2 regions of the Pseudarthrobacter sp. fls2-241-R2A-168 genome follow, and region 2 is predicted to be linked to the other one. Evidence: riboswitches for the same ligand, from Rfam matches in the RefSeq annotation. Region 2 holds a riboswitch; the other holds the start of a gene.

Region 1 (4,413 bases), on a different contig from region 2:
CGACGGCGGCTGCCGTGTGGGGTGCGTTGCGCAGCGGTGAGTTCTCCACCGGGAAGTCGCCGGCGGCCACCTGGTCGATTTCATTGCGGATGATGATCATGGCTTCGATGAAGCGGTCGATCTCCGCGAGGTCCTCGGACTCGGTGGGCTCCACCATCAGCGTGCCGGCCACCGGGAAGGACAGCGTGGGTGCATGGAAACCGAAGTCGATGAGGCGCTTGGCCACGTCCTCGGCCGTGACGCCGGTCTTGGCCGTCAGGTCGCGCAGGTCCAGGATGCACTCGTGCGCCACGAGGCCGCTTTCACCGGTGTAGAGGACCGGGAAGTGCTCGTCCAGCCGGGCGGCAACATAGTTCGCAGCGAGCAGCGCGGACTTGGTGGCCTCGGTGAGGCCTTGGCCGCCCATCAGCTTCACGTACGCCCAGGAAATGGGCAGCACACCGGCGGAACCGAAGCGGGAAGCGGAAATCGCGACGCCGTGACCAGCCGCGGCGTTTTCGGAAGAACCGTTGTTCGCATCCCCCGGCATAAACGGTGCCAAGTGCGCCTTGGCAGCAACAGGTCCGACGCCGGGTCCTCCACCGCCGTGCGGGATGCAGAACGTCTTGTGCAGGTTCAGGTGCGAGACGTCGCCGCCGAACTTGCCCGGCTGCGCCAACCCGACGAGGGCGTTCAGGTTCGCGCCGTCAACGTACACCTGGCCGCCGGCCGCGTGGATCGCATCGCAAACCTCGCGGACGTCGGAATCGTACACACCGTGGGTGGACGGGTAGGTGATCATGATGGCCGAGAGGACGTCCTTGTGGGCCTCGATCTTGGCCTGCAGGTCCGCGTGGTCAATGGTGCCGTCGGCAGCAGTAGCGACGACAACAACCTTCATGCCGGCCAGGACGGCGGAGGCGGCGTTGGTGCCATGCGCCGATGCCGGGATGAGGCAGACGTTGCGCTGCGCTTCGCCGCGGGAGTGGTGGTAGCCGCGGATTGCGAGCAGGCCCGCGAGCTCGCCCTGGGAACCGGCGTTGGGCTGGATGGACACCTGGTCGTAACCGGTGATCTCGGCGAGGTCTGCTTCCAAAACGGAAATCAGTTCACGCCAGCCGACCGTCTGGGAGTCCGGAGCGAACGGGTGGATCGAGGCAAATTCCGGCCAGGAGATGGCTTCCATCTCTGCGGTGGCGTTCAGCTTCATGGTGCAGGAACCCAGCGGGATCATGGTGCGGTCCAGCGCCAGGTCCCGGTCGGAGAGCCGGCGGATGTAACGCAGCAGCTGGGTCTCGGAGCGGTGGGTGTTGAACACCGGGTGCTGCAGGTAGGTGGAGGTGCGCTGCACGGATGCCGGCAGCTCGAAACCCTCGGCAGACGCAATGGGACCGGCACCAAAGGCGACAACAACCGCGGAGAGGACCTCCGGCGTCGTGGTTTCATCGACGGACACGCCAACTGTGTCCGCGTCGATGAGGCGCAGGTTGATGCCGCGGGCTTCGGCGGCGGTGATCACCTTGGCGGCCTTGCCGGGCACGCGGACAGTGATGGTGTCGAAGAAGGTGTCGGATACCAGTTCGCGGCCGGCGATCTGCAGTGTGGTGGCCAGGGCGCGGGCGTTGTTGTGGACGGTTTCGGCGATCGCCTTCAGTCCGTCGGGGCCGTGGTAGACGGCGTAGAAGGACGAGACGATGGCCAGCAGCGCCTGCGCGGTGCAGATGTTTGAGGTGGCCTTCTCGCGGCGGATGTGCTGCTCGCGGGTCTGCAGGGCCAGGCGGTAGGCGGGGACACCGGCGTTGTCCTTGGAAACACCCACGATGCGGCCCGGAAGCGTGCGCTCCATGCCGTCACGGACGGCCATGTACGCGGCGTGCGGTCCCCCAAAGAACAACGGCACGCCGAAGCGCTGGGTGGAGCCGACGGCAATGTCCGCGCCCTGCTCGCCCGGAGGCGTGATCAGGGTGAGGGCCAGGAGATCGGCGGCGACGGTAACCAGCGCGCCGCGGTCCTTGGCCTCGGCGATGACGGCGGTCTGGTCCCAGACGCGGCCGGAAACGCCGGGCTGCTGGAGGACCAGGCCATTGATATCGCCGTCGGGCAGGCCGTCCGTAAGATCGGCGATTTCCACCTCGAAGCCGAGAGCTTCGGCGCGGCCCAGCACGATGGCGATGGTCTGCGGGAGGAGGTCGGCGTCCAGGACGGTCTTGCCGTCCTTGGCCGTTTTGTTCTTGTTGGCCCGGCGCATCAGCAGCACGGCCTCTGCCACGGCGGTGGCTTCGTCCAGCAGGGAGGCGTTGGCCACGGGAAGTGCGGTGAGGTCCTGCACCATGGTCTGGAAGTTCAGCAGCGCCTCGAGCCGGCCCTGCGAGATTTCAGGCTGGTAGGGGGTGTAGGCGGTGTACCAGGCGGGGGCCTCGAGGATGTTTCGGCGGATCACCGGCGGGGTCACAGTGTCGTAGTAGCCCTGGCCGATCATCTGCACGGCCATCTTGTTTTTTCCGGCCAGTTTACGGAGCTCGGCGAGGACCTCGACTTCGCTGAGGGCGCTCTCGAGGGTGAGCGGCTTGTCCTGGCGGATAGAATCCGGGACTGCGCTGTCAACGAGGCCATCGAGGGTGTCGTAGCCGACGGCCTTGAGCATGGTGTCGATGTCGGACTGGCGGCGCGCGCCGATATGGCGGTCTGCGAAGGTGGTGGGGGACGATTGAACCGTCATAAGAGGAACTCCATAATTCAGGTGGTGCCGAAGCACCACGTTGATTCGGGTTCCTCCCCGCTCTGTATTGGACCTGAGAGTTTTGCGTTGTCCTGCTGTTTTGCAGGGCGCCGCTTGCACCGTCGGTGAGCCCGGTTGCCCGGACTGCTTTCCAGAGTTGCCTTGCCGCGGCGGTACGTGGGCCTGAGAGATTCCTGGGGAGGATTTGCTCCTACGGCGCCTGCAGAACGTACCGGCAGGACTCTCCCGCCGCAGATCATCAGCATGTGCCACTGGTGGGTGACACGGCTCACACCTTACCGGAGTCGGGGGCAGGAAGCAAAACGGCGCCTCCCAGCCGGGCGGGCGGACGACGGCGGCACCTCCCGCCGTCGTCCTGACTCCTCCGCGTTAGGGGCGCCGGCGGGGACACCCTTTGGCGGGGCCTGAGACAATGGCCGAATGGAGATCGCCCTGGGACTTCTGGTTCTCGTTGCGGTGGTGTGCGCCGGAAGTGCGCTGGGCCGGAAGCTGAACATTTCGGTGCCGCTGCTGCTGGTGCTGGCGGGAGTGATCGGTTCCTTCCTCCCGTTTGTTCCGGACATTGAACTGAACCCCGAGCTGGTCCTCGTGGGCCTGCTGCCGCCGCTGCTGTACGCCGCGGCGCTGCGGACGTCCCTGTTCGATTTCGGTTCCAACCGCCGCGCCATCGGGCTGCTATCGGTGGGCTATGTCATCTTCGGGACCATCACGGTGGGACTGGTGGTCTGGTGGCTGTTTCCGGAGATTCCGCTGGCCGCAGCGATCGCCCTGGGTGCGGTGCTGGCGCCGCCGGATGCGGTGGCTGCCACATCCATCGCCCGGAAGGTGGGGATGCCGCGCAGGATTGTCACCATCCTGGAAGGTGAATCCCTGGTCAACGACGCCACCGCGTTGATCTGCCTCCGGGCAGCGATCGCTGCCATCTCCGGGTCCGTGTCCGCGGCCGGGATCGCCGGAGACTTCCTGCTCGCCGTGGGCGGCGGTCTGGTGGCGGGCCTGGCCGCGGCCTATGTGCTGACCATGCTGCGCAAACGCATCCGGAACGTCGCGATCAACACTTCCACGTCCCTGGCCGCCCCCTTTGTGGCGTACCTGCCGGCGGAGGCCATCCACGCCTCCGGCGTGCTCGCCGTCGTCGTTACTGGCTTGGTGATGGGCACAAAGGCGCCGTCCATGCCCAACGGTGCCGCCCGGCTGAGCCAGCGCAGCAACTGGAACACCGTGCAGTTCCTGCTGGAAAACTCGGTGTTCCTGCTGATCGGGCTCCAGGTCCGGACCATCATCGAGGGCGTCCAGGACGATTCCCTGGGTGCTGGCCGGATCTGGGCTGGTTGCGCCCTGATCCTGCTGGCGGTGCTGGTACTCCGGCCGGTGTGGGTGTTCCCGGCCACCTACCTCCCCCGCCTGATTCCTGCCGTGCGGCGCAGCGACCCGTCGCCGCCCTGGCAGTTCCCGGCGATCGTCTCGTGGGCCGGGATGCGTGGGGTGGTCACCCTCGCCGCGGTGCTGGTGCTGCCCGAGGACCTGGAGCACCGTTCAGTGCTGATCCTCGCTGCCCTTGTGGTGGTGGGCGGCACGCTGACGCTGCAAGGCTTCACCCTCCCGGCGCTGGTCCGGCTGCTGCGGGTCCAGGGCCCAGACCAGCGCGAGGATGCGTTGAACAAGGCATCGCTGATGCAGCTCGCCACCGCTGC
Region 2 (4,413 bases):
AGCCCGATCGCCGCGGTGACATGAACTCCTGAGTCGAAGGCGGCGCCGGCAGCCTGCCGCAGGGCGTCGGCCATCGGAGCGGGAAGCCCCGCCGCCAGTTCCATGGCTCCGGCAAGGGTCTGCCCGGCGTGTGCAGCGCCCTGGCCGCTGGCGGCTTCGGCGATGCCGGCCGGTAGCCGCAGGTTGTGCTGGTAGGAGGCCGTGAGGATCGAGCCCAGCACCGCCGTGCCGAGCAGTGCACCAACTTCGTATCCGGTTTCGGAAATGGCCGACGCGGCTCCGGACTTCTCCGCCGGAACACTTCCGAGGATGAGGTCGTTGGAGATGGTCTCCGCCGTCCCCACTCCCAGCGCCAGGACCAGCAGGGCTGCCAGCAGGAGCACCGGGCCGTTCTCGTGGCTGCCGAATGCCACCAGGCTGTACCCGGCAGCGCTCATGGCGAGACCGGCGCCCACCACGAAGCCAGGGCGGATCTTCCGGACCAGCGGCACCACCGCGAGGCCCGCCACCACGGTGGCCACCAGGGCCGGAATCATGGCCACTCCTGCGGCCGAGGGGGACATGCCTTCAAGTAGTTGAAGGTGCTGGGCCAGGAAGAGGATAAAGCCGTTGAAGGAGAACAGGGCCAGGATGTTCGCCGTGATGGCCATGCTGAATACCCGGTTCCGGAACAGCGACATGTCCAGCAAGGGGCTGTCCAGCCGGTGTTGGCGGCGGACAAAGGCGGCGCCCATGGCCAGCCCGAAGGCGATGCTTCCCAGGGCCGCGGGGTTTGGTCCTTCGGTGGCGTACTCCTTGATGCCGTAGACCACCGGCACCATGGTCAACAGCGAAAGCAGGATGCTCGGCGCATCCACCCTGCCCGGGTTGGGGTCGCGGGACTCCGGAATAAACGCCGGGCCAAATGCCAGCAGCGGAAGCATGATGGGCACTGCCACCAGGAGGACTGCTCCCCACCAGAACTGTTCCACCAGCCAGCCGCCGAAGATCGGCCCCAGGGCGGCACCGCCGGAAAACCCGGCGGCCCAGATGGCGATGGCCAGCCGGCGGCGGTTGGGGTCCGGGAAGATGTTCCGGATCAAGGACAGCGTGGAGGGCATCAGCATGGCTCCGAAGAACCCCAGTGCGGCGCGGCCTGCGATCAGCCAGCCGGCGCTGGGAGCGAAAGCCGTTGCGGCTGACACTGCGGCGAAGCCGATGCTGCCGATGATCAGCAGCCGGCGCCGCCCGATCCGGTCACCCAGGCTGCCCATGGCAACCAGCAGCCCGGCCAGCACGAGCGGGTAGGCATCCACGATCCACAGCAGTTCGACGCCGGAGGTGTCCAGTGCCCGCGCTATCGCGGGCAGCGCGAACGTCAGTGCCGTGTTGTCGACGGCGACGAGGAGGACCGGGAACATCAGAAGCGCCAGCGCGAGCCAGTCGCGCCCCGCCCTCCGGGGTGAAACAGGTGCCTGACCCGCTGTGGCGTTCAGGCGGGTGTGGTTTTGCTGCGATGCGGAGGAAGCGGTCATCGTTTAACTATACCGTCCGGACGGTACAGTTAAGAAACCCGTTCCCGTCAATGCATGATTGGAACCATGGCCAGAAAACCCGTGGCGCGGGACGCAGTCCTCGATGCCTTTGAAGAACTCCTGATCGATGTGGGGGAGCGTGCCGCCACCCTGGACGCCGTGGCGAAGCGGGCAGGCGTCTCCAAGGGCGGGCTGCTGTACCACTTCCCCAACAAGGAAACGCTGATCGCGGCCACCCTTGAACGGCTGGACCGCCTGGCGGGGGAGGACCTTGACGCCATGGCGGCGGCACCGGAAGGGGCGGCCGCCTATTTCATCCGGTCATCGCTCTGGTCCGACACCCCCATGGACCGGTCCTTCGTCGCCGCCACGCGCCTGGCTGAAGTGGCCCACGAGGAAGCACGCCGCCGCTTCGCTGCGATCCAGCACCAGTGGCTGGAGCTCATCGGCAAGGATGTGGGCCCGGCCATGGCAAAAGCTGTCCTCTACATGGGGGACGGGCTGTACTTCAATGCCATGTGGGAGAGCGGGCCGTCCGGAAAGCCCGGAAGCCGGGAGGCGGATGTGAAGGAACTGCTGGCCGCCGTCGACCGGCTGCGGGGCTAGCCGTTCATTTGCCCGGGGGACGGCGGCGTAGGAGAATTGGTCCATGTGCCGGCCGTTCCGGCAGCCAGCAAAAACAACCTAATTGAATAGCCTTTGATCTGCGGCGGGAGAGTTCTGCCAGAAGGTACAAGCAGGCGCCGTAGGAGCAATACCTCCCCAGGAATCTCACAGGCCCATGTACCGCCGCGGCGAGGCACCTCTGGAAAGCAGCACGCTGTCCGCCCCGGGAAACCGTCCCGGTTCCTGGACTGCTGTGCTCACCGACGGTGCAAGCGGGACCGGCGCAAGCAGGGACCGCGGAAACTCTCAGGTCCAGTTACAGAGCGGGGAGGACCCGAATCGATGTGGCGTACCCTGCGCCGCCTTATGTATGGAGTTCCTCGTGACTGCTATTTCGGCCTCCGCCATTCCAGCCTCCGCCAATCCCGCCACTGCTCCGGCTGCCACCTTCGTTGACCGGCATATCGGCGCCCGCCGCCAGGCCGACGTCGACACCATGCTTAAAGCCGTCGGCTACGACACCGTGGACGCACTGGTTGATACCGCCGTGCCCAAGGACATCCGCCAGGATTCGGCACTGGCACTGGCCGGCGCCCTGAGCGAAGTCGAGGCGCTCGCTGAGCTGCGGCGGCTGGCGGCGAAGAACAAGACCGCTGTGCAGATGATCGGCCAGGGCTACTACGACACCGTGACCCCGCCGGTGATCCGCCGCAACATTCTTGAGGGCCCGGCCTGGTACACCGCTTACACGCCCTACCAGCCCGAGATATCCCAGGGCCGCCTCGAAGCACTGCTGAATTTCCAGTCCATGGTCGAGGACCTGGTGGGGCTGCCGATCGCCAATGCTTCCCTGCTGGACGAAGCCACCGCCGTCGCCGAGGCCGTGCTGATGATGCGCCGGGCCAACAAGAACGCAGCCGCCCGGGACGGCAAGACGGTGCTGGATGCGGACTGCCTGCCGCAGACTATCGCCATCGTCAAGGGCCGCGCCGAGGCGCTCGGCTTCGAGGTGGAGGTCGCCGACCTCGCCCAGGGACTACCCGACGGCGCCGTCAACGGCGTTGTCCTCCAGCAGCCCGGCGCCTCCGGCCGGGTCTTTGACCACACCGCGGTCATCGCCGAGGCGAAGGAACGCGGAGCCCTGGTGACTGTTGCCGCCGACCTCCTGGCCCTCACCCTCATTACGCCTCCCGGCGAGCAGGGCGCCGACATCGCCGTCGGCTCCGCCCAGCGTTTTGGCGTCCCGCTGTTCTACGGCGGCCCGCACGCCGCCTACATGGCGGTGCAGAAGGGCCTGGAACGCTCCATGCCCGGCCGCCTGGTGGGGGTTTCCAAGGACAACGCCGGAGTGCCCGCCTACCGTCTGGCCCTCCAGACCCGCGAACAGCACATCCGCCGTGAGAAGGCCACCTCCAACATCTGCACCGCCCAGGCGCTGCTGGCGATCGTTGCCTCGATGTACGCGGTGTACCACGGCCCGGAGGGCCTGAAGGCGATCGCCCGGTCCGCGCACACCCACGCCAAGACTCTCGCAGCGTCCCTCAAAGCCGCCGGCTTCGACGTGCTGCACACCAGCTTCTTCGACACCGTGACGGTCTCCGTCCCCGGGAAGGCCGCGGGCATCGTCGCCGCCGCCGAAGCCAAGGGCATCAACCTGCGCAGCATTGATGCGGACACGGTGGGCTTCTCCACCGATGAAACGACGACGGCGGCAATCGTCGACGGCGTCCTGGCCGCCTTTGGCGCCACCCAGGCAGAGGTGACGGACGGTTTCGCCCTGGACGCCGCCGTCGAACGTTCCTCCGACTTCCTGCAGCACCCGGTGTTCAACACCCACCGCTCGGAGACCCAGCTCCTGCGCTACATCCGGAAGCTTTCTGACCGGGACCTGGCGCTGGACCGCACCATGATCCCGCTGGGCTCCTGCACCATGAAGTTGAACGCCACCGCCGAGATGGAAGCCATTTCCTGGCCCGAGTTCGCTTCAATCCACCCGTTCGCCCCGGACTCCCAGACCGAGGGCTGGCGCGAACTCATTGCGGACCTGGAAGCACAGCTGACAGAGATCACCGGGTATGACCAGGTATCCATCCAGCCGAACGCCGGGTCGCAGGGCGAGCTCGCGGGCCTGTTGGCGATCCGCGGGTACCACCACTCCCGTGGTGATCAGCAGCGCAACATCTGCCTGATCCCGGCTTCCGCCCACGGCACCAACGCCGCTTCCGCTGTGCTCGCGGGCATGAAGGTTGTTGTCGTCGCTACTGCTGCCGACGGCACCATCGATCACGCCGAC

Evidence for each region. Region 2 has a riboswitch for glycine ahead of gcvP (aminomethyl-transferring glycine dehydrogenase). Riboswitches for the same ligand answer to the same signal wherever they lie in the genome.
Region 1: it holds a riboswitch for glycine, as region 2 does, so the genes downstream of both, gcvP (aminomethyl-transferring glycine dehydrogenase) here and gcvP (aminomethyl-transferring glycine dehydrogenase) in region 2, are expected to answer to the same signal.

What each region holds. Positions count from the first base shown of each region.
Region 1 covers NZ_JARVSG010000016.1:63,142-67,554, reverse strand. The annotation lists gene gcvP (aminomethyl-transferring glycine dehydrogenase) at 1-2,698, opposite strand, end outside; glycine riboswitch at 2,751-2,858, opposite strand; glycine riboswitch at 2,860-2,957, opposite strand; gene QRN11_RS11385 (Na+/H+ antiporter) at 3,140-4,413, shown strand, end outside.
Region 2 covers NZ_JARVSG010000010.1:236,003-240,415, reverse strand. The annotation lists gene QRN11_RS08135 (MFS transporter) at 1-1,514, opposite strand, end outside; gene QRN11_RS08130 (TetR/AcrR family transcriptional regulator) at 1,581-2,120, shown strand; glycine riboswitch at 2,215-2,313, shown strand; glycine riboswitch at 2,315-2,452, shown strand; gene gcvP (aminomethyl-transferring glycine dehydrogenase) at 2,491-4,413, shown strand, end outside.